DNA from 3 places in the Vibrio algivorus genome. Region 2 is predicted to be linked to each of the others. Evidence: predicted binding sites of a transcription regulator. Region 2 holds the regulator's gene; each other region holds the start of a gene.
The links. The regulator MetJ, encoded in region 2, represses methionine synthesis genes. The targets are predictions, from matches to a motif close to TTAGACNTNTANANGTCTAA.

Region 1: metE (5-methyltetrahydropteroyltriglutamate--homocysteine S-methyltransferase) is a predicted target of MetJ. The motif match lies at 3,212-3,231, and genes of this name have one in related genera.
Region 3: metN (methionine ABC transporter ATP-binding protein MetN) is a predicted target of MetJ. The motif match lies at 1,920-1,939, and genes of this name have one in related genera.

What each region holds. Positions count from the first base shown of each region.
Region 1 covers NZ_BSPV01000009.1:542,159-549,727, reverse strand. Annotated here, with positions in the region: gene QQJ93_RS14815 (hypothetical protein) at 1-630, shown strand, start outside; gene metE (5-methyltetrahydropteroyltriglutamate--homocysteine S-methyltransferase) at 696-3,044, opposite strand; gene metR (HTH-type transcriptional regulator MetR) at 3,561-4,472, shown strand; gene QQJ93_RS14800 (DUF4250 domain-containing protein) at 4,562-4,756, opposite strand; gene QQJ93_RS14795 (hypothetical protein) at 4,863-5,537, opposite strand; gene QQJ93_RS14790 (YgiQ family radical SAM protein) at 5,806-7,569, shown strand, end outside.
Region 2 covers NZ_BSPV01000005.1:85,421-92,989, reverse strand. Annotated here, with positions in the region: gene QQJ93_RS08715 (bifunctional aspartate kinase/homoserine dehydrogenase II) at 1-1,327, opposite strand, end outside; gene QQJ93_RS08710 (O-succinylhomoserine (thiol)-lyase) at 1,328-2,494, opposite strand; gene metJ (met regulon transcriptional regulator MetJ) at 3,131-3,448, shown strand; gene QQJ93_RS08700 (malic enzyme-like NAD(P)-binding protein) at 3,601-4,860, opposite strand; gene rpmE (50S ribosomal protein L31) at 5,023-5,241, opposite strand; gene priA (primosomal protein N') at 5,515-7,569, shown strand, end outside.
Region 3 covers NZ_BSPV01000009.1:126,946-134,514, reverse strand. Annotated here, with positions in the region: gene QQJ93_RS12985 (ABC transporter permease) at 1-168, opposite strand, end outside; gene QQJ93_RS12980 (ABC transporter permease subunit) at 170-1,198, opposite strand; gene gmhB (D-glycero-beta-D-manno-heptose 1,7-bisphosphate 7-phosphatase) at 1,223-1,786, opposite strand; gene metN (methionine ABC transporter ATP-binding protein MetN) at 2,063-3,097, shown strand; gene QQJ93_RS12965 (methionine ABC transporter permease) at 3,087-3,770, shown strand; gene metQ (methionine ABC transporter substrate-binding lipoprotein MetQ) at 3,961-4,758, shown strand; gene QQJ93_RS12955 (acyl-CoA desaturase) at 4,984-6,111, shown strand; gene QQJ93_RS12950 (AbgT family transporter) at 6,222-7,569, opposite strand, start outside.

The sequences.
Region 1 (7,569 bases), on a different contig from region 2:
CAATACCTTTTTGCTTCCAGCTTCCAGTCTTACCTTAATATAAAAGGTGAAATACAAAGCAAGCTTGATTATCCCATTGCCGCCCAACCATATAATTATGGGTATCGTATGATGGTTGGTCCGGTATCACTTGAAAACGCACAGCTCGCCTTATCTGAATTAAACCGCCGCGGCTATCGCGATGCATTACTCAAGTTTTATACCAAATCACAAACTTCTGACACGATTTCTTTTTCTTCATCTGATGAGGGTAATGATGAAAAACTAGAACAAACTGAGACTATAGTCATGCCTTATATGTTGCCGGTATTTTCTATCGGCGGCTCGACGGCACTACTGCCTATTTATGATGACAACTACCAAGGCAAAACCACTCGGTATAACAAAACCTATATTGGGAGCTTTACCTTTACCCAAGCCCAAGCAGTATGCCGAGAATCTAATAGTAAGATTGCCAGTGCTCGTGATTACAATTATATGTTGTCGAATATGGAATTTATGATGAAGTATGCCGTGAAATCGCAGTTTTGGTTAGATCCAAATAGAACGGTCACACGTATTCAAAACCAAATTACTACTCGAGATCATGACCCGAGTGACTATTTCAATGTCATTTGCGTTACCCAATAAAAAACCAGCACGCGGCTGGTTTTATTCTTGTTGCAACTGATGTTTTGAAGTTACTTGACTATAACTTAAGCTTGAAAACGCTTACGTAACGTTTTCGCAGCTTCCACCATATTGTGCAATGAGGCTTCCGTTTCAGCCCAATTACGAGTCTTTAGACCACAATCCGGGTTAACCCACAAACGCTCCACTGGAATTTTCTTAGACGCAGTTTCAAGTAGTCCAATAATCCACTCTTGCGTCGGAATGTTTGGTGAGTGAATGTCATACACACCCGGTCCAATTTCATTTGGGTAATTAAACTCTTCGAATGCTTTTAATAATTCCATATTGGAGCGCGAAGTTTCAATCGTGATAACATCTGCATCGAGCGCGGCTACCGAATCAATGATCTCGTTAAATTCGCTATAACACATGTGAGTATGGATCTGAGTTTCAGGCTTCGCACTGGCTGCCGATAACTTAAACGCGTCCACCGCCCATTCTAAATACGCTTTATGGTCACGTTTTTTCAATGGTAACCCTTCACGAATAGCTGGTTCATCAATTTGAATAATATTAATGCCAGCATTTTGTAAATCATCCACTTCATCACGTAATGCAAACGCAAGCTGCTGAGCGATTTGTTTACGCGTAATGTCTTCACGTGGGAAGGTCCAACATAATATTGTCACCGGCCCAGTTAACATGCCTTTCATCTGCTTTGAAGTTAGCGATTGTGCATACACCGACCAATCTACCGTCATCGGCTTTTCACGTTCAATATCTGCCACCACAATCGCAGGTTTCACACAACGCGATCCATAACTTTGCACCCAACCAAAACGAGTTACCTGAAAGCCAGATAAGTTTTCAGCAAAATATTCCACCATGTCATTACGTTCCGCTTCACCATGTACAAGAACGTCTAAATCAAGAGCTTCCTGACGCTTCACAGCATCTTGAATATGACCTTTTAATGCTTGCTCATAATCTGCTTCACTTAGCTTACCCGTGCGGAATGCACTACGCTGTTGACGAATTTCTGCAGTTTGAGGAAATGAACCAATCGTCGTGGTCGGCAATAAAGGTAAACCTAATACTTCCGCTTGATGATGTGCTCTTTCTGAATAAACGGCACTGCGTTCAACAAGCGCTTGAGTTAATGAGTTTAGTCGCTGCTGTACTTGAGGTTTATTTACATGTTCGGCACTTAAACGGGCTTTAATTGGTTCGCTATAACTAGAACATGCTGCAACCGCATGACTATTACCATCTAGTGCTGCACCTAATAAGCTCACTTCATTGAGTTTTTGTTTCGCGAACGCAAACCAACTTTTCACTTCTTCTGATAATTCAATTTCAAGTTCTAAATCAATTGGGCTATGCAATAAAGAGCATGAACTTGCTACCCACAGCTTATCACCGCGCTGAGCTTTGACTGGCTGTAATTTTGTCAGCCAAGATTCAAGATCTGCACGCCAAACGTTGCGGCCATTAATAACCCCAACTGATAGTACCCAATCTTGTGGGATCACGTTATTAACCGCTTCAAGTTGCTCTGGTGAGGCCGATAAATCAATGTGCAAACCATCAACAGGTAGCTCAACAATTTTCGCCAAATTATCTTCCACTGAATCAAAGTAGGTAGTCAGTAATAGCTTCACTTCGCCTTGTAGGATTTGATACGCCAGTTTGAACGCACTAGACCATTTGTCTTCTAATTCTAGACTTAAAATAGGCTCATCAATTTGTACCCATTCAACGCCGAGCGCTTTTAATTTTGAAAGAATTGCTTGATAAGCAGGAAGAATTCGAGCTAATAGGTATAAACGGTTAAAGCCATTTTCAACTTCTTCTTCATTCACTTCTTTACCTAAATACAAGTAACTAAGTGGGCCTAATAAAACCGGTTTCACATTATGTCCAGCTTGAATAGCTTGGTTCACTTCATCAAATAATTGTGGCCAACTCACTTGGAAGTTATCGTCTTGACTGAATTCCGGCACAATGTAGTGATAGTTAGTATTAAACCATTTGGTCATATCGGATGCTGCTGCGCCTGCACTCTCTTCATGAGAAGACCCACAACCACAACTTGAAGCTTCGCTATTAGCCGATTGACCACGCGCCACTTTAAATAAGGTATCCAAATCTGGGAATCCACCATTTGAATGCCTTGCTGGCACGTGCCCAAGAAGAAGACTCGTTGTCAGTACATGGTCATACCAAGCAAAATCACCTGCCGCTACATAACTTAAACCGCTAGCAGTTTGGTCATTCCAATGACGTTGACGCAACTCGTTGCCTACTGCTTTTAATGTATTTTGATCAATTTCACCTTTCCAGTACTGCTCTTGAGCAAATTTCAGCTCACGTTTCTCACCAATACGTGGGTAGCCTAAAATATGAGTAATGGTTTTATTTTGTGTTGTCATACTTTCCCTGCCTTATGATTTTTTAAGCGCGTAATTCAAATTGTTGTAGTAAAGCATTATCACTACATTTATCTGTCTAGATGGCTAAATCATCAACCTTTGCAGTAACATGAGCAATGTCTATTCATTCACAATCATTATGAATTAATTTCAACTTATAACAAAAAGTAGCCATCTAGACGTTTACAATCACAAAATAAAGGAGTAGTTTTATTAGTAATTTTATACCCAAGTGACTTCAAGATGCAGAATTCAGAGCTATCATCCAAGTTCTTAGACGAGGAAGATTTATGCGGAATGTAAACACCTTTCAATTAAATCTGACACTGGCTAAGGGCTGGATGAAGCTCCCAAAGGGCAAGTTAAAACAAGCTTTATGCTGCGTTAAATTGAACAGAGATAGAATCTATGATCATATTCAATTTGCCTTGCCTAAAACTTGTTTTAATCTTGCTGAAACTCGCATCTTGAGGTTACTTGGGTATAAAGGAAAGTTTTCCATCATGAGGGTAAGTAATGATAGAAATAAAGCATTTACGGACATTGTCAGTCTTGCGTGATACTGGATCTTTAACTGCAACTGCAACTGCATTGCACTTAACTCAGTCAGCCCTCTCTCATCAGTTAAAAGATCTTGAATCTCGTATTGGTGGCAAATTATTTCTACGTAAAACTCGCCCGATTAAATTTACCTCAGAAGGCGCGATTATTTTAAAAGTGGCCGATGACGTGTTACCGAAAATTGCTCGGGCGGAAAATGATATCGCAAGCTTAAAAGAAGATGTGCATGGCCGTTTACACATGGCAATCGAGTGCCACTCTTGTTTTCAATGGCTCATGCCAGCATTAAAGGAATATCAGATCGCATGGCCGAGTGTCACGCTCGATTTTTCATCAGGCTTTGGCTTTGAACCTTTACCCGCATTGGTAGCAGGTGAGCTCGATTTAGTGATCACATCCGATATTCAACCGCGATCAGAAGTACATTATGAACCATTATTTGATTTTGAAATGCGTTTAATCACAGCCACCAATCATCCATTAGCAAATAAAAAATTCATCGAACCCGAAGATCTTGCAGCGATAACAATGCTTTCCTACCCTGTACAAAAGCAGCGCTTAGATGTCGTGAAACATTTCTTGCAACCTGCTGGGGTTGAACCAGCTAAGTGGAAACAAGCAGATAATACTTTAATGTTGGTACAAATGGTGTCGGCAGGATTAGGCGTAGCAGCTTTGCCAAACTGGGCAATCAGTGAGTTTTCACGACAGGGACTTATTACGAGTAAGCCCCTAGGTAAGGGCTTATGGCGACGCTTATTTGCTGCCACTAGGCATTCAGAAAAAGAAAAACGATATTTACAGGCGTTCTTTAGCACCGCGAAACAGCAGTGTCAAAATCATTTAGATGGGATAAAGATGGTGTAAGCGTAGCTAGGTGCTCGGGCGCTTCGCTTCTCGTGGCTCGAGGGGGTTCTTTTTCAAGTCACGAGCAACGAGATTCCGATACTCGAAAACTACCTCGCCTTAAACTGATTAGTCAATGGATCGTATTGATATCCAAGCACATCGAGCTTACCAACCAAGTCTTCTACATCCATTTCATACATAGTGACTAGCTCTTCAAAGCTGTCGCATTCTAATCTTAATTTTTCGTTCACAATGCCAAGTAAAATAATACTATCCCAGCGTTTTACATTGCTTAAGTCCATCTGAGTGCTCCTTAAGAAAAAGTCACAATCTAAGAATAGTTGTTGTTTGCAATATACCCAAGTGACTTCAATATACAGGATCCAGAACTATCGCCCAAAGGGCAAGTTAAAACAATAATCCAGCAAAGCCTACCATAGCAGCTAGACTCATTATTAAACCAATCGCAGGTTGTGTTTTAGTAATAGTTTTCTGGGTAAAAATATGCCAGGTTGAAGCGACAATTCCCAACAGAATCAAACCAAAGCAGCTCACTAAAGACCAAATGGTATTGTGCAAGTAATTCAAACTATATTGCTGGGTTTGCCATAGTACCGCTAAGCAAATCAGCATCGCGCCAACAATACCGGCAACAGGCAATAAACGGTGAAAAGCTTGCAAGCGGGTACGAGCAAAAGTTAATAGTACATGACTTAAACCTGCGCCTAGGAACAACATAGCAAAGAGCATAAACAAACCTTGTGGGCGGTCTGAACCTAGAATGAAAAACACGTTATAAGCCAGCGCAAAACCATTAGCGACTTTAAGTAACCAAAGTGGGCCTGAATCTCGAGTTTTACTAACTTTCACTTGAGAAAAGAAAGCCAAAATTAAAATACCAACCGATGCTAGTGGCCAAAATAATGGGCTAATTGCTAACCATGCGACACCAATCACGGGGAGTTGCTTATGAATGCGACCGCGCTGACCTGGACAAATCTCCCCCTTGATCAACACCATTAACAAAACACATTGAGCGCCAAATAACATCGGCGGAATAACATTTAATAAATACGAATACATCAGGCTAGATCCTAGGGTCTGTTGACCTCGATAATTAACTCGTTGCGGACTCTACCAAAACTGACGAAAAAAATCTTGCTTAATCCATCGTGATATTTTCCAGCTAAGGCTTTGGTAATTCGCTTTCAGCTAACGCCGCCTTTGGTTTGCACTATAATGCTTTAACCCCTATATAAATAAGGGCATATAATGAAAATAGTTTACTTTTATCCTAGTCGATCTTGGTCTTAATCTGTATACTTTGGCATCCCAAATTAGAGGTCATTTTATGTACAGCGACATCCAACAATCCACCAAGCCAACACCTATCGACCAGTATCCAAAGTATTGGGCGGAGTGTTTTGGTCCTGCTCCTTTCCTACCGACCAGTCGAAAAGAAATGGATGCACTTGGCTGGGATAGCTGTGACATTATCATTGTAACGGGCGATGCTTATGTTGATCACCCAAGTTTTGGGATGGCGATCATAGGTCGATTACTGGAAGCGCAAGGCTTTCGTGTCGGCATTATTGCGCAACCAAAATGGGAGAATAAAAATGATTTCATGAAGCTAGGTCAACCGAACTTATTTTTCGGCATTACCGCTGGTAACATGGATTCAATGATCAATCGTTATACCTCTGATAAAAAACTTCGTCACGATGACGCCTACACTCCACATAACGAAGGTGGCAAACGCCCTGATCGTGCAACCTTAGTGTACTCACAACGTTGTCGTGAAGCCTATAAAGAAACCCCAATTGTTCTAGGCGGTATTGAAGCAAGCTTGCGCCGTATCGCGCATTACGATTATTGGTCAGATAAAGTTCGTCGTTCAGTATTATTTGATGCAAAAGCCGACATTCTTCTCTTTGGTAACGCTGAACGCGCATTGGTTGAAGTGGCGCATCGCCTTGCCAATCAAGAATCAATTAGTGACATGACTAATATCCGTGGCACTGCGGTGAACTTACCTGCCGTACCTGAGCATTACACCATTATCGATTCATCACGTATTGAAAAGCCAAGTAAAGCGGTATTCGTACCAATCAATCCGTATGAAGTGGAAAGCAACTGTGATACTCAGTCTAAAGATCAGCAAGCGGAAGATGCTCAAAAAGCGCAAGCACAGCCGATTGAAATTCAACCACAGCCGATAAAATTGGATCGAAAGCCACGTCACGATTCAAAAAGCACTGCGGTTCGTTTACCACCATTTGAAAAATTAAATAACGACCGAATTCTATATGCGCATGCTAGCCGTATTATGCACTTAGAAACCAATCCATATTCGGGCCGAGCTTTGATTCAAAAACATGGCGATCGTGAATTATGGGTGAACCAAGCTCCAATCCCCCTTTCAACAGAAGAAATGGATTTTGTATTTGGTCTACCGTATGCACGTCGTCCACACCCAATGTATGGCAAGGCAAAAATTCCAGCCTACGACATGATTAAAACTTCGGTAAATATCATGCGTGGTTGTTTTGGCGGTTGTTCTTTTTGTTCTATTACCGAGCACGAAGGTCGTATTATTCAAAACCGCTCACAAGAGTCTATTTTGAATGAGATGGAAGACATTCGAGACAAAGTACCGGGCTTTACTGGCACAATTTCAGATCTCGGTGGCCCGACGGCGAATATGTACCGTTTAGGTTGTTCTGATCCAAAAGCAGAAGCTAACTGCCGTCGTCCATCTTGTGTGTTCCCTGGTATCTGTAACAAGCTTAATACTGATCATCAGCACACCATTGATTTATACCGCGCTGCACGTAAAGTGCCGGGCATTAAGAAAGTCATGATCGCATCAGGTGTGCGTTATGACTTAGCGATTGAATCCCCAGAATACGTAAAAGAACTGGTTACTCATCACGTTGGTGGCTACTTAAAAATTGCACCGGAACATACTGAAAACGGCCCATTAAATAAAATGATGAAGCCGGGTATGGGGACTTATGACACCTTCAAGCAAATGTTTGAAAAATACAGTGCAGAGGCTGGTAAAAAGCAATATTTGATCCCTTATTTTATTTCGGCTCACCCAGGTACCGAA
Region 2 (7,569 bases):
GAGAATGAACATCAACCACCAGCTCAGCGACATTGGTTTTACGCAAAATGGCCACTAGGCTTAAACCGGAATCGGCTTCTGAAATAAATTCAACCGGTGCATTTTTAAGTTTCTGGTAAAAACCATAACAATGATTTGGGTTAATCGTTACCCCTGCACCAACTGCTGCGACCATCGAATAACCTTCACGCAATTTAATCTCTGCGCCGACTGCGGTGTCTTGTAAATATGTCATTGCGCTTGCAGCAATTTCAGCGGTATATGCCAAAGAGACTAAACCTTGATCAGGTTGAGACTGCATAGCCAATGGCTGCAATTGTGCTCGAGTTAACGAACGCATTAAATCTGATTCTAAACGCGTAAAATCATGCCCTGCACCAAAGTGAATTTGAATCAGTAGCACTTCATCAAGTGAAGTAATGATTTTTGCGCCCCGGCCTGATGCCAATACTCGTTCAATACGAGTAGAACCTGATTCAGGCTGGTAGCTACAACGTAGACTTAAATCCATGGCACTTTGCGCAACTGGCTGCAAGGTACGGCTGTGTAATACTGGCGCGGCTAAACGGGCCAATTCACTGGCTTCATCTAAACGAAGCAAAGGGAGCAAACAAGCATCAGTGACTTTACGAGGATCTGCGCTATATACTCCTGCCACATCACTCCAAATCGTCACTCGAGAGGCTTCAGCTAATGCGCCAATCACCGTGGCAGAGTAGTCTGAACCATTACGACCAAGCAATACGGTTTCACCTGCATCATTACGTGCCATGAAACCTGTTATCACCACACGTAGTTTTCCGTGTTGAGCTAATTTTTCTTTTAGCAGAGGCAATGAACGACCACGATCAACTTCGGGTTGTGCACCACGCTCAGCTCGTAAGAAATCACGCGAATCCAGCTGCACCGCTTCCATATCAAGGTACGAAAGTAATGCGGCCAATAAACGAGATGACCAGACTTCACCATGGCCTAGAATGCTAGCTCGCATCACTTCAGTCACTGGGAAATTGATCTCCCCCAATGCCATAAACTCTTGATTAATTAACTCAAGCAACGGCTGTGCTTTTTCTTCTGGCAGCAGCTCATCTATTAACTTAATTTGGAACTGACGTAATTCCTGCAATATTTCATGAGCAATACGGCCATCTTTTTCTAGCGCACTAATCCACTCAATTAATCGGTTGGTAGTACTACCGGCAGCCGATACCACTACTAAATCAGCGGGAGATGAATATTCTTTTAAGATGTTGGCGACTCGTTTGTAGCACTCTGGATTAGCCAGACTACTACCACCAAATTTGTGTAACTGACGAGCAGATGTCATTTACGCTACCTCTTGTGCTTTTTTGAAAGCTTGCTCTAAATCAGCGATTAAATCCTGACTATCTTCTAATCCAACAGAAACACGCAACAGCAAAGGTGAGATCCCTGCTTCTGCTTGTGCTTCATCTGACATCGCTCGATGGGTCATAGATGATGGATGACACATCAAGCTCTCTACTCCGCCTAACGATTCAGCCAGAGAGAATAATTCTAATTGACCAACAAAGGCCTTTAACTGTTCCATGCTGCCATTAATTTCAAAACTCAGCATTGAGCCAAAACCACTTTGTTGCGCTTTGGCGATATCATGTCCAGGGTGATCGGGTAAGCTCGGGTGATAAATAGTGCCCACTAATGGTTGCTCTTGTAAGTAAGCTAATAAGTGTTGTGCACTTTCTTCATGTACTCGCATACGCGCCGCTAAGGTTCTTAAACCACGTAATGTCATGTAGCTATCAAACGGTGTACCGGTTGCACCAATGCAATTGCCCCACCATGAAAGTGTTTCTACATGCTCAGGATCTTTAGAAATAATCACCCCACCGATGACATCGGAATGTCCATTGATGTACTTAGTCGTGGAGTGAATAACAAAATCTGCACCCAAGGTTAATGGTTTTTGATATACCGGTGTCAAGAAGGTGTTATCAACCGCCACTAATGCGCCTACTTGCTTAGCTTTTGCACAAGATTTGGCAATATCAACCACACGCACCAATGGGTTTGATGGTGTTTCTAATAAAATCAATTTTGGCTTTTTAGCGATGGCGGCATCAAATTCCGCTTGGTTTGATTGGTCAACAAACTGAACTTTAAAGTCGCCTTTTTGTGCTCGAGTATTAAATAAACGGTAAGTACCGCCATAACAGTCATGAGGTGCGATAATCAAATCATCTGGGCCAATAAAGGCGGAAACCCATAAATTCAGTGCAGATGTGCCACAGTTGGTGATCACTGCACCAGCGCCTTCTTCAAGCTCAGATAAAGCTTGCTCAAGCAAACCACGATTAGGGTTTCCCGAACGAGTATAGTCATACTTAGGTACTTCACCAAAAGCCGGAAAGCCATAATTGGTCGATAGATAAATAGGTGGAACCACCGCATGATATTGGCTATCCGATTCAATACCGGTACGAACGGCGACAGTTGCTGGCTTTCTTGAACTCATTGGCGTATTCCTTTTCTCTTGCAATCGCAATCAATATACACAGACACTCGATCCACTATACCCAAGTAACTTCAAGATGCGAGTTTCAGCAAGATTAAAACAAGTTTTAGGCAAGGCAAATTGAATATGATCATGATTCTATCTCTATTTAATTTAACGCCGCATAAAGCTTGTTTTAACTTGCCCTTCGGGAGCTTCATCCAAGCCTTTACACTGCGTCAGATTCATTTGAAAGGTGCTTACATTCCTACACGAATCTTTCTTGTTTAAAGACTTGGATGATAGCTCTGAATTCTGCATCTTGAAGTCACTTGGGTATATACTAAAATCTTTCCAAAGCGCTATTGGCACAAACTCAATTTAAAAAACTGAAACTATTTACTACTTTAAAGTAGTAAGGAGCATATACCTAAGTAACCTCAAATTTGGATAACTAAAGCCATCCAAACCTGAGGTTAAGTATACAAATCCACTTACAGTGGCATGTGTGAAACAATATATAACGGTACTTTATCCCTCACAACATAGGACGTCAAGACTTCTGGCCATCTAAATGTCTTTACTTTCGGCAGTAAATGCTCCTAGAATTAGCACTTAGCCACTAAAATTACAGATATTAAACAACGAAGGTGCGTGATGGCAGATTGGAACGGTGAGTACATTAGCCCATATGCAGAGCATGGAAAGAAAAGTGAACAAGTTAAAAAAATCACGGTTTCTATCCCATTAAAAGTTCTTAAAGTATTAACCGATGAACGCACACGCCGCCAAGTCAACAACTTGCGCCATGCGACCAACAGTGAACTACTGTGTGAAGCATTCTTACATGCTTATACTGGCCAACCTTTACCAACCGATGAAGATTTGCGTAAAGATCGCCCAGATGATATTCCGACAGAAGTAAAACGCTTAATGACCGAAATGGGTATTGAGTTTGAGAATTTTGATGATTAAAAACGTGTCTCGGATACTCGTGGCTCGTTTCTCGAATATTCTTTCTCATTTTAATTAATCACTATAACGTTTTAGTTACTCACAATAAAAAGCCAGAACGAATCAAAACGTTCTGGCTTTTTCGGATCACGAGAAACGAAATTCGAGTTCCGTTATCGCTTATACTCTTCCGGCAATTCAATGCGAGCAACACCAGATTCTACTGCTGCACGAGCCACTGCGCCTGCTACTTCAGAAAGCAAACGTGGATCCATTGGTTTTGGAATAATGTAGTCTGGGCCAAATGATAGTGACTCAACACCAGCTGCTTTTAGAACTTCAGCTGGTACTTCTTGTTTAGCTAACTGACGAATCGCTTCCACTGCTGCTAATTTCATTTCGGTATTAATTTCACTCGCGCGTACATCTAACGCACCACGGAAAATGAATGGGAAACAAATAACATTATTCACTTGGTTCGGGTAGTCACTACGACCTGTCCCCATGATTAAATCATTACGAACTTTTGCCGCCAATTCAGGTTTAATTTCAGGGTCTGGGTTTGAACAAGCAAATACCACAGGCTTATCAGCCATTAATGCTAGCGCTTCCGGTGGGAGTAAATTTGGACCAGAAACACCTAAGAATAAGTCAGCCCCTGCAATCACATCTTCCAAAGTACGCATGTCTGTGTTGTTAGCGAACAATTGCTTATATTCATTCAAATCATCACGACGAGTATGAATAACGCCTTTACGATCTAACATGTAGATTTTTTCACGTAATGCGCCACATTTGATCAATAGCTCCATACACGCAACCGCTGCAGCTCCAGCGCCTAGACAAACAATTTTACACTCAGACAATTTTTTGCCCTGTAGCTCAATTGCATTTAGCATACCTGCTGCGGTAACAATCGCCGTACCGTGTTGATCGTCATGGAAAACGGGTACATCACAACGCTCAATTAACTGGCGCTCAATTTCAAAACAATCTGGCGCTTTAATATCTTCTAGGTTAATACCACCAAAAGTATCAGCGATATTAGCAACCGTATCGACAAATTCATCGATAGTGCGGTGCTTCACTTGAATATCAATCGAATCTAAGCCAGCAAAACGCTTAAATAAAAGGGCTTTACCTTCCATAACAGGTTTTGATGCCAATGGGCCTAAATTGCCTAGACCTAAAATAGCCGTACCATTTGAAATAACCGCAACCGTATTGCCTTTGGCGGTATATTTATAAGCATTATCAGGATTAAGTGCGATTTCACGTACCGGTTCAGCAACGCCTGGACTATAAGCCAAAGCCAGATCTTCCGCCGTATCGGCTGGTTTAGTTAAAGCAATGGCAATTTTACCTGCGGTAGGTTGGGCGTGGTAATCCAATGCTTTTTGGCGAAAATCATTTTGTTGCTGATCATCAGACATAGTGAACGTTTCCTAATTATTCTATTTCGTAGGGGGGGAGAATGATTTTAAAGGATCAAAACTTAACTTGGTAGTCAATACCGTTAATTTCAAGCAATAAAAAAGGGATGCCGAAGCATCCCTTTCAAATTCTGTCTTTCACTAAAATAGTTTAGTAGAAGATTATTTTTTGCTGCTAAGTGCACCAAAACGCTTGTTGAAGCGATCAACACGACCGCCTGTATCAACGATACGTTGCTTACCAGTGTAGAACGGGTGACATTTGTCACATACGTCTAGGTGGATAGATTCTTTTGCTAACGTAGAATTGAACTCAAAAGAGTTACCGCAAGAACAAGTTGCTGTTACAGCTTTGTATTCTGGGTGGATACCAGTTTTCATAGGACAAACCTTTTATTGGTCCGTATCGCTATCTGATTCTTACTCTAAATTTCTCTTGCGAGTATCAAAGCAGTCAGACACCATACGTTGTTACTAAAAAATGATGTAAAAATATACATCGTTAGAGGCGCAGTATAATAGTGAATCCGTCTCCATCGATCAACACATTTGCTCCCTTTTTCTACAATATTTCAGTTTTATATCGATAACGACTGCTTTATCATAGCCTTTCGTTTGTCTTTCCCTACTGTCTCAAGGACAATTTTCTTACTTATGCAGCCAAATATTGCTCAAGTTGCCCTACCTGTTCCTTTAGATAAGTGCTTTGACTACCTTATTCCTAATTATTTATTTCCCGTAATTGGTGGCCGCGTTTCTGTACCTTTCGGCCGCCAAACCTTAATTGGTATTGTAGTAGATATTGTCGATCATTCTGACTTCCCTGTTGAGCAATTAAAACCCATTAAAGCTTGCTTAGATGCCAAGCCTGTCTGGCCAAAACCACTCTATCAACTATTACATTGGTGTAGTCAGTTTTATCAATACCCACTTGGCGATACGCTAGCAATGGCTCTGCCATCATTACTTAAAAAAGGTAAAGCGGCTGATTTTACTAGTCTCAAAGAGTGGCACATTACCGAAGCCGGAAAAAACCAGTTAGCGGCTGGGTTTGGTCGAGCTCACCTGCAAGCCAAAGTGGTACGCATGCTAGATCATGGACCACTTCCTCATCAAGCAATGATCGACGAGGACATCAGCAGCGCCACGCTAAAAACACTGCAAAATAAAGGCTGGATTGAAGCAAAACACACTCAACCAACGCAACCGGAATGGCCAGCACAATTAGAAAACGAACAACACAAACCGCACTTAAATGAAGAACAAGCCATTGCGGTCGCCAGCATAAATAACCATCCGGGATTTGGCTGCTTTTTAATTGATGGCGTAACCGGCTCAGGTAAAACCGAAGTCTATTTAAATATTATCAAACCTGTGCTTGAACAAGGTAAACAAGCATTAGTCTTAGTACCGGAGATAGGATTAACACCGCAGACCATCAACCGCTTCAAACGCCGCTTTAATGTACCTGTTGAAGTCATGCACTCGGGCTTAAATGATACCGAACGTTTAAATGCATGGCTTTCAGCCCGTGATAAACAAGCGGGTATCATTATTGGTACGCGTTCTGCGTTGTTTACTCCATTTGCAAACCTCGGTGTCATTATTGTCGATGAAGAACATGATGCCTCTTATAAACAACAAGATACTCTACGCTATCACGCTCGTGATGTGGCAGTCATGCGTGGTCACAAAGAAAATTTTCCAGTAGTGCTTGGTTCCGCAACGCCTGCATTAGAAACGTTACATAATGCTAAAACGGGTAAATATCATTATTTATCGTTAAGCAAGCGTGCTGGCAATGCGCAGCCAGCCAAACATCATGTACTCGATATCAAAGGTTTATACTTAGAAGGTGGATTATCAGCACCCTTGATCGCTCAAATGCGGCGTCATCTTAATTCGGGTAATCAGGTGATGCTGTTTTTGAACCGTCGTGGATTCTCCCCAGCATTAATGTGTCATGAATGTGGCTGGCTGGCAGAATGTAAACGTTGCGATGCTTACTACACCTTCCATCAAGGTAGCCAAGAAGTTCGCTGTCACCATTGTGGATCACAACGCCCTGTGATCCAGCAATGCCAAGGCTGTGGCTCAACTCAACTTGTTTCAGTTGGCGTTGGTACTGAGCAACTCGAAAAGCAATTAGAATTACTATTCCCTGAATTTAAAACTATTCGAATTGACCGTGATAGTACTCGCCGAAAAGGCAGCTTAGAAAGTGCATTAGAATCAATTCGTCGTGGTGAATATCAAATTCTAATTGGCACACAAATGTTGGCGAAAGGTCACCATTTCCCGGATGTCACCCTAGTTGGATTATTGGATGTTGATGGTTCACTTTATAGTAGTGACTTTCGAGCATCGGAGCGTCTTGCTCAGTTATTTATTCAAGTTGCAGGACGCTCAGGCCGCGCCAGTAAACCCGGTGAGGTTTTATTGCAAACTCACCACCCTGAGCATGCGTTATTGCAATCACTGCTGCATAAAGACTACCAACACTTTGCTCAAACCGCACTGGAAGAACGCAAAATGGCGCAACTTCCACCTTATAGTTTTTTGACGCTATTTCGCGCAGAAGGCAACAATAATGATGAGGTTGAGGCCTTTTTACGTCAGGTACGCCACACGATTGAAGCCAACCCACTTTATGATGAGCAATGCATGGTACTAGGTCCAATGCCAGCCCCACTCGCTAAACGTGCTGGT
Region 3 (7,569 bases), on a different contig from region 2:
CTCTTGATACTTCACCACAATGGCCCGGCTATTAACTAGTAACTCTGCCAATAACGCGATCACAAATAAAAACGTTAAGATCATCAGTGACCAATAACCACGCTTGATCGCTTTAAAGCGTTTTATTTTCTTTTGAGTTAACGGGTTAGAAATAAAAGCTAATCTCATATTAGGCTCCAAACTTAATACGAGGATCAACTAGGGCCACGCAAATATCCGACAAAATATTTCCAATCAGCAACATCAGCGCATTAATGGCAAATAGTCCCATCACCACAGGATAGTCTCGCTCCATAATTGATTCATAGCCTAATAAACCTATGCCATTAATATTGAAAATCACTTCAATCAAAAACGATCCAGTCATAAAGAACATCAGAGAATTACCAAATGAACTGGCGACCGGAATTAAGCTATTACGTAGAGCATGGCGTCTTACCGCCAGTTTAAATGGCAACCCTTTCGCAATAGCCGTTCGAACATAATCAGCTGCTAAATTTTCCATTAAGTTATTTTTCATGGTCATGGTCAACAGGGCAAAATCACCAATCAAATAACAAAATAGCGGCAACACTGCATGCCAAAGCACATCTTTGATTTGCTCCGGCAGAGTAAAATATTCAAAGTCATCACTGACAAAACCGCCCATCGGAAACCATTCTAAATGAAAGCTAAATAAGCTCAGCAATAGTACCCCGATCACATAACCGGGCAGCGCAAAACCGACAAAAATAAAGATAGAACTAGAGGCATCTATCACACTGCCATGGCGCAGTGCTTTCATGTAACCAAGAGGAATGGAAATAAGGTAACTAATTAAAAACGTCATCCCACCATAAAATAATGACACAGGTAGACGTTCGGCAATCATATCGGTGACAGGTTCGTAATAGCGTGTAGATTCACCTAAATCAAATTGAACCAATTTTTTCAACCATAACCAATAGGCTTCTGGAATCGGCTTATCTAAACCATAAAATTCATTAAGTTCAGCAATTTGATCATCAGATAACGCATTATTACCGCCATGAGTCACACTACTAGATGTCGCGACTTCTCCTTGCTGCATCTGTAAGCTAAGCAGCATACGCTCTACCGGCCCACCGGGAACAAAACGAGTTAACGTAAAAATCAGTAAGGTAATACCAATAAAGGTAGGAATGACCAATAAGAGTCTTCTAAAAATATACGCTAGCATCCTATCCAGCCTGTCATCAATTCATCACTTAGATATATTTTCAGCTAAATACTTAGGCACATCTTTAATGCTATCGAGCACAACACTCGCTAAAGATTGCGCTTCATCGGTCACTTCTTTACCGCTACGCACTAAAATTTTAGTGGTTACCCCTGCGGCAATAGCGGCTTTCATATCATCAGATTTATCACCAATCATTACTGAGCGTGACATATCAATATCTAACTCTTCTTGTGCAGAAATAAACATACCAGGTGCAGGCTTACGGCAATCACAAACTTGCGCATATTTTTCTACTGAGCCTTCAGGATGATGCGGGCAATAGTACAAGCCATCAAACTCAACACCTTGATCAACGAAATTCCAATCCATCCATTCAGTTAGCGTTAAAAATTCTTTCTCAGAATAATAACCACGAGCAATGCCCGATTGATTGGTCACAAGAACCAGATGGTAGCCTAAATCTTTCAGTGCTTTGGTCGCCTCAAACACACCGTCAATGTACTCAAAATCATCCACTTTACTTACATAACCATGGTCGACATTAATGACACCATCACGATCAATAAAAACGGCAGGTTTAGACAAAATAACACTCTCTCTTTTTAAGGCTGATTTTGCAGATAGAAAACAAAAGTATTCAGTAAAATATGAATTAATAATTATTGCATGCTTTGCTTAGTTCTTCATTAGATTAATAAGAATAGTCTGAATTACCCTTTTGGACGTCTAGACGTAAAAATATCTATTGACTTGAGATGGCGAAAACCATAGCATCGTCTACTAAATCGCAGTCACAATGCGCGCTTTCACTAAAATTTGGATTTATTGAAAGTAGAATATATTACCAAGTCAGGTTGTTAAATGATTGAAATTAATCAAGTCAACAAAGTGTTCTATCAAGGCAGCAAGGAAATTCCTGCACTGGTAGACATTAATCTTCATATCCCTCAAGGGGAAGTCTTTGGTGTCATCGGCTCATCTGGTGCCGGTAAGAGTACCCTTATTCGCTGTGTTAATATGTTAGAAGCCCCAACGTCTGGCTCAGTTTTAGTTGATGGCTTAGACCTCACTAAACTTTCTTCTAAAGAATTAGGCCAAGCTCGCCGTAATATCGGCATGATTTTCCAACATTTTAATCTACTGTCTTCTCGCACTGTTTTCGATAATATTGCGCTACCTTTAGAGCTGGCTAAAACCCCAGCAAGCGAAATAGAGCAACGTGTCACCGAACTATTGGATTTAGTCGGTCTTGCCGATAAACGTGATACCTACCCAGCTAATTTAAGTGGTGGTCAGAAACAACGTGTTGCAATTGCCCGTGCATTAGCCTCAAAACCTAAGGTTCTACTGTGTGATGAAGCGACTAGTGCGCTAGATCCAGCAACTACTAAGTCTATTTTAGAGTTGCTCAAAACCATCAATCAGCAACTTAACCTAACGATTCTAATCATTACTCATGAAATGGATGTAGTGAAGAATATTTGTGACAAAGTCGCCATCATCGGTGGTGGCCGCTTAGTTGAGCAAGGTCTAGTAAGTGATATTTTTGCTCACCCTAAAACAGAACTGGCACAAGAGTTTATTCGCTCTACCTTAGACTTATCCATTCCTGAAGATTACAAAGCTCGCTTACAAACGACTCAAGTGGAAGGCTCAATTCCTCTAGTACGCCTTGAATTTACTGGCTCAACGATTGATGCACCAGTGATCAGTCAACTATCCCGTAAGTTTAATGTCGATGTCAGCATTTTAAACTCCGATATTGATTACGCTGGAGGCGTACGCTTTGGATTAATGGTTGCAGAGTTCTTTGGCGATAAAACTCAAGTAGAGCAATCACTTACCTTCTTAAAGGAACACAATATTAAAGTCGAGGTGCTTGGCTATGTTTTATGATCAGATCATGGATTGGTACTACGATCATCGTACTTTTCGTCTAATTTGGGGCGCAACTTGGGAAACTCTGTACATGGTAGGCGTTGCCGGGTTAATCGGCTTTATCATTGGTATTCCAATGGGCGTAATTCTACATATCACTAAAAAAGGCGGATTAATTGAAAACCGCACTGTGAACATGATACTTGGTGCCATCGTCAATATTGGTCGCTCTGTCCCCTTCTTAGTATTAATGGTTGCCATTATTCCATTTACTACCTTTTTAATTGGTAAGTTTATTGGCACAACCGCCGCCATTGTCCCACTCACTGTTGGCGCAATTCCTTTTATTGCACGTTTAGTGGAAAGTGCATTGGTTGAAGTGCCAAGCGGCCTAATTGAAGCGGCTCAATCTATGGGTGCAAGCCCAATGCAGATTATCCGCAAAGTATTGTTACCAGAAGCTTTACCTTCAATTGTTAACACCGTTACTATCACCTTAGTGACCTTAGTAAGCTATTCTGCAATGGCAGGAACCGTTGGCGGTGGTGGCCTAGGTGATGTGGCAATGCGTTATGGTTATCAACGCTATCAGCCTGACATCATGTTCATCACTGTAGTGTTATTAGTTGTCGTGGTACAAATTATTCAAATGGTCGGTGACCGAATCGCCAACCGAGTGGATCATCGTTAATTATAAGAAATAGACCCAACTCATCATATCCAAAATAATTGGAGCTGCAGTGAGGCGACAAGTGAATGAGACCCCATAAGCATAGTTTACCTATTTGATTGGGCCGAATGAACACCGTCAACAAAGCTGTAGCTTCAAGTACGAAGGATATAGTCATAAAGAATGCATTTTTATACATGGAGATTAGTATATGAAATTGAAAAGCCTATTTAGCGCAGCTGCAGTTGCAACTTCACTACTTTTAACTGGCGCAGCAAATGCAGCCGATAATACTATCAACGTAGGTGTTATTGCTGGCCCTGAAGCACAAGTTGCAGAAGTAGCAGCAAAAGTTGCCAAAGAAAAATACAACCTAGATGTGAAGCTCACAATCTTCTCTGATTACATCATTCCTAATGCCGCTTTAGATGATGGTTCAATTGATCTAAACGCATTCCAACACTTGCCATACCTTGACAAGCAAATCAAAGATCGTGGCTACAAAATTAAACCTGTTGGAAATACTTTCGTTTACCCAATTGCAGGTTACTCGAAAAAAATCAAATCACTTGATGAGCTGAAAAAAGGCGATAGCATTGCAATTCCAAATGATCCAACTAACGAAGGTCGTGCATTATTACTTCTACAAGAGAAAGGCTTAATTAAACTCACTGCTGATGCAGGCCTTGAAGCTACGCCTCTTGATATTGTAGAGAACCCAAAGAAATTGGATTTTGTTGAGCTAGAAGCTCCTCAGTTACCTAACTCATTACAAGACGTTGCAATTGCGATCATTAACAACACGTTTGCGGCACAAAACGGTTTAACGGCTGAAGAACATGGTGTATTTGTGGAAGATAAAGAATCTCCATATGTAAACCTGATCGTTGCTCGTGAAGACAATGCAGACAGCGAAAACGTGAAGAACTTTGTGAAAGCATACCAAACAGACGAAGTTTACCAAGAAGCAATGAAACTGTTTAACGGCAGTGTTGTTAAGGGTTGGTAATCCTGCATTAAACTTACTTAAGTTAAAAACTTATCAATTACAAAGGGTAGCTTCGGCTGCCCTTTTTTATACCCAAATAACTTCAAGGTAGTAGTTTCAGAAAAAGAAATGGATTGAAACAAATTATTCATGAGATCGAGATAGAATTGCTCACATACGCCACTAGACTTACACGTGTAAGCTAGATACTCTAGCGTACACTTGTAGCCTGAAACTTGGTCATCTATGAAAATACAAAATCCTCCTTTCATTTGGTTAAATGTCTTCATCTTCGCGAGTAGTATGTTACTTGCGGTAGTTGTTGCACCTATTTACTTTATTGCCAATGGTATTACTGCTGCGCATTGTCTGTGGCTATTAGTCACATTTAGTTTTTGTAATCTATGCATCACAGCAGGTTACCATCGTTTGTGGTCACATCGAACCTACCAGGCTCACTGGTCTTTGCGATTTATCTTCGCGTTAGGTGGGGCATTTGCTCTGCAAAATAGTGCACTTCATTGGTCATCTGATCATCGTGTTCATCACCGCCATGTTGATAATAACGACAAAGATCCCTACTCCGCTAAACGTGGCTTTTGGTTTTCTCATATTGGTTGGATGCTGCGCCACTATCAAAGTGCTGAGATATATTCTGATTACTCTAATTGTCGAGATCTACAAAAAGAAAAAATAGTCATGTGGCAACATAAATACTATGTTCCACTTGCCTTGTTAATGAACCTAGGTATCCCGCTTTTATTAGGTATCATTTATCAAGATATTATTGGTATGCTTTTAATGGTTGGTGCCGTACGTTTAGTGCTGAATCACCACACGACTTTCTTTATTAATTCCCTTGCGCATATCTGGGGAAGCCAGCCTTATACCAATAAAAATACCGCTCGTGATAACAGTATATTAGCGGTATTAACCTTTGGTGAAGGCTACCACAACTTCCATCATATCTTTGAAAATGACTATCGAAATGGCATTCATTGGTGGCAATACGATCCAACAAAGTGGCTAATAAAAACCTGCTCATGGTTAAAATTAACCGAAAAGTTGCGAATTACACCAGCCGATAAAATTGAAAAAGCCAAAGCATTACAATTACTCAATGACACCAAGCAAAAGATTCGCCATTTGCCGAACCAACATGATGTTATCGAGAAAATGCATAAAGAATACGACGCTCTGATCACTCAAATGACTGAGTATTATGATTTGAAGAAACAATTGATGCATAGCAAGAAACAAAAAATGATGGAGCAATATGAACATGCCGTTTTAAAGCTGCGCTATCAACAAATGAAACAACACTTTAAACACCAGCAATTACAGTGGCTGATGTTAATGAAGCAATACGCATAAGCTTTCCAATTAACACCAATCACCAAGAGCCCAAGCATAAAAAATCCCCAAACGATTCAACATCGTTTGGGGATTTTTGTTAACGCTTTAAATTACCTTATATATGTACTTTAAGGCGTATAGTATGTCGCCGCCCCTGGGCCTACAGGTAGACCAAATACGAATACCCAGATGTAGAACAAGATGCTCCAACCCACTAAGAAACATAACGTATATGGAAGCATGGTTGCGATTAGCGTACCAATACCTAGATTCTTCACATAACGCGATGCTACTGCCAAAATCAAGCCAAAGTAACTCATCATAGGTGTAATTAAGTTCGTTACCGAGTCACCAATACGGTAAGCCGCTTGAATGGTTTCTGGTGCATAACCGACTAACATCAACATTGGGATAAAGATAGGAGCTGTCACCGCCCACTGAGCTGATGCAGAGCCAATCATTAAGTTAATAAAGCCACACATAATGATGAAAGCAAAGAACAATGCAGGGCCAGTTAAGCCGATAGTTTGTAGAAAATCAGCGCCACCAACCGCAAATACTTGACCAAAATTCGTCCACTTAAAGAATGCAACAAATTGCGCAGCAAAGAACACCAACACAATGTACATACCCATTGAAGACATCGACTTTGACATCGCATTGATCACATCGCGATCATTCTTCATGCTACCCGTCACTTTACCGTAAACAAAGCCAGGAATAGCAAAGAAGACAAAGATGAAAGCAACAATACTCTTCAAGAATGGAGAGCCAGCTACTTCCCCTGTTACAGGATTACGCAACACGCCATTTTCAGGAACAATCGTCCAAGCAAGCAGAGCACTAACAACTAAAACCGCAATACCGGCAAGTTTAAGACCTTTTTTCTCTGCCGCAGTTAATGCCCCCATTTTATCTTGAGATAAATCTTCAGACGCTTCCTCAATTTTGTATTCACCTAGCTTAGGCTCAACAATTTTTTCAGTAACGAAAGCACCTACTATCGCAATAAAGAAGGTCGAAATGAACATAAAGTACCAGTTCACTTCAGGGCCAACCGTGTAAGTTGGGTCAATCATTTGCGCAGCCGATTCTGTAATACCAGAAAGCAGTGGATCAACGGTACCAATCAACAAGTTGGCAGAATAACCACCTGACACACCCGCAAACGCAGCCGCAAGACCGGCCAGTGGATGACGGCCCAGTGAATGGAACAACATCGCTGCTAGTGGAATAAGTACCACATAACCAAGTTCAGAAGCCGTATTAGAAATAATACCAGCGAAGATAACCGTGAATGTCACCATACGCTTTGATGCACCCATCACCATACCACGCATCGCAGCAGATAAAAGGCCAGAGTGTTCAGCAATGGCTACACCTAGCATAGCAACCAGTACTGTTCCTAATGGAGCAAAACCGGTGAAATTTTTCACCAAGTTAGTCACAATAAGCTGTAAGCCTTCTGCATTAAGT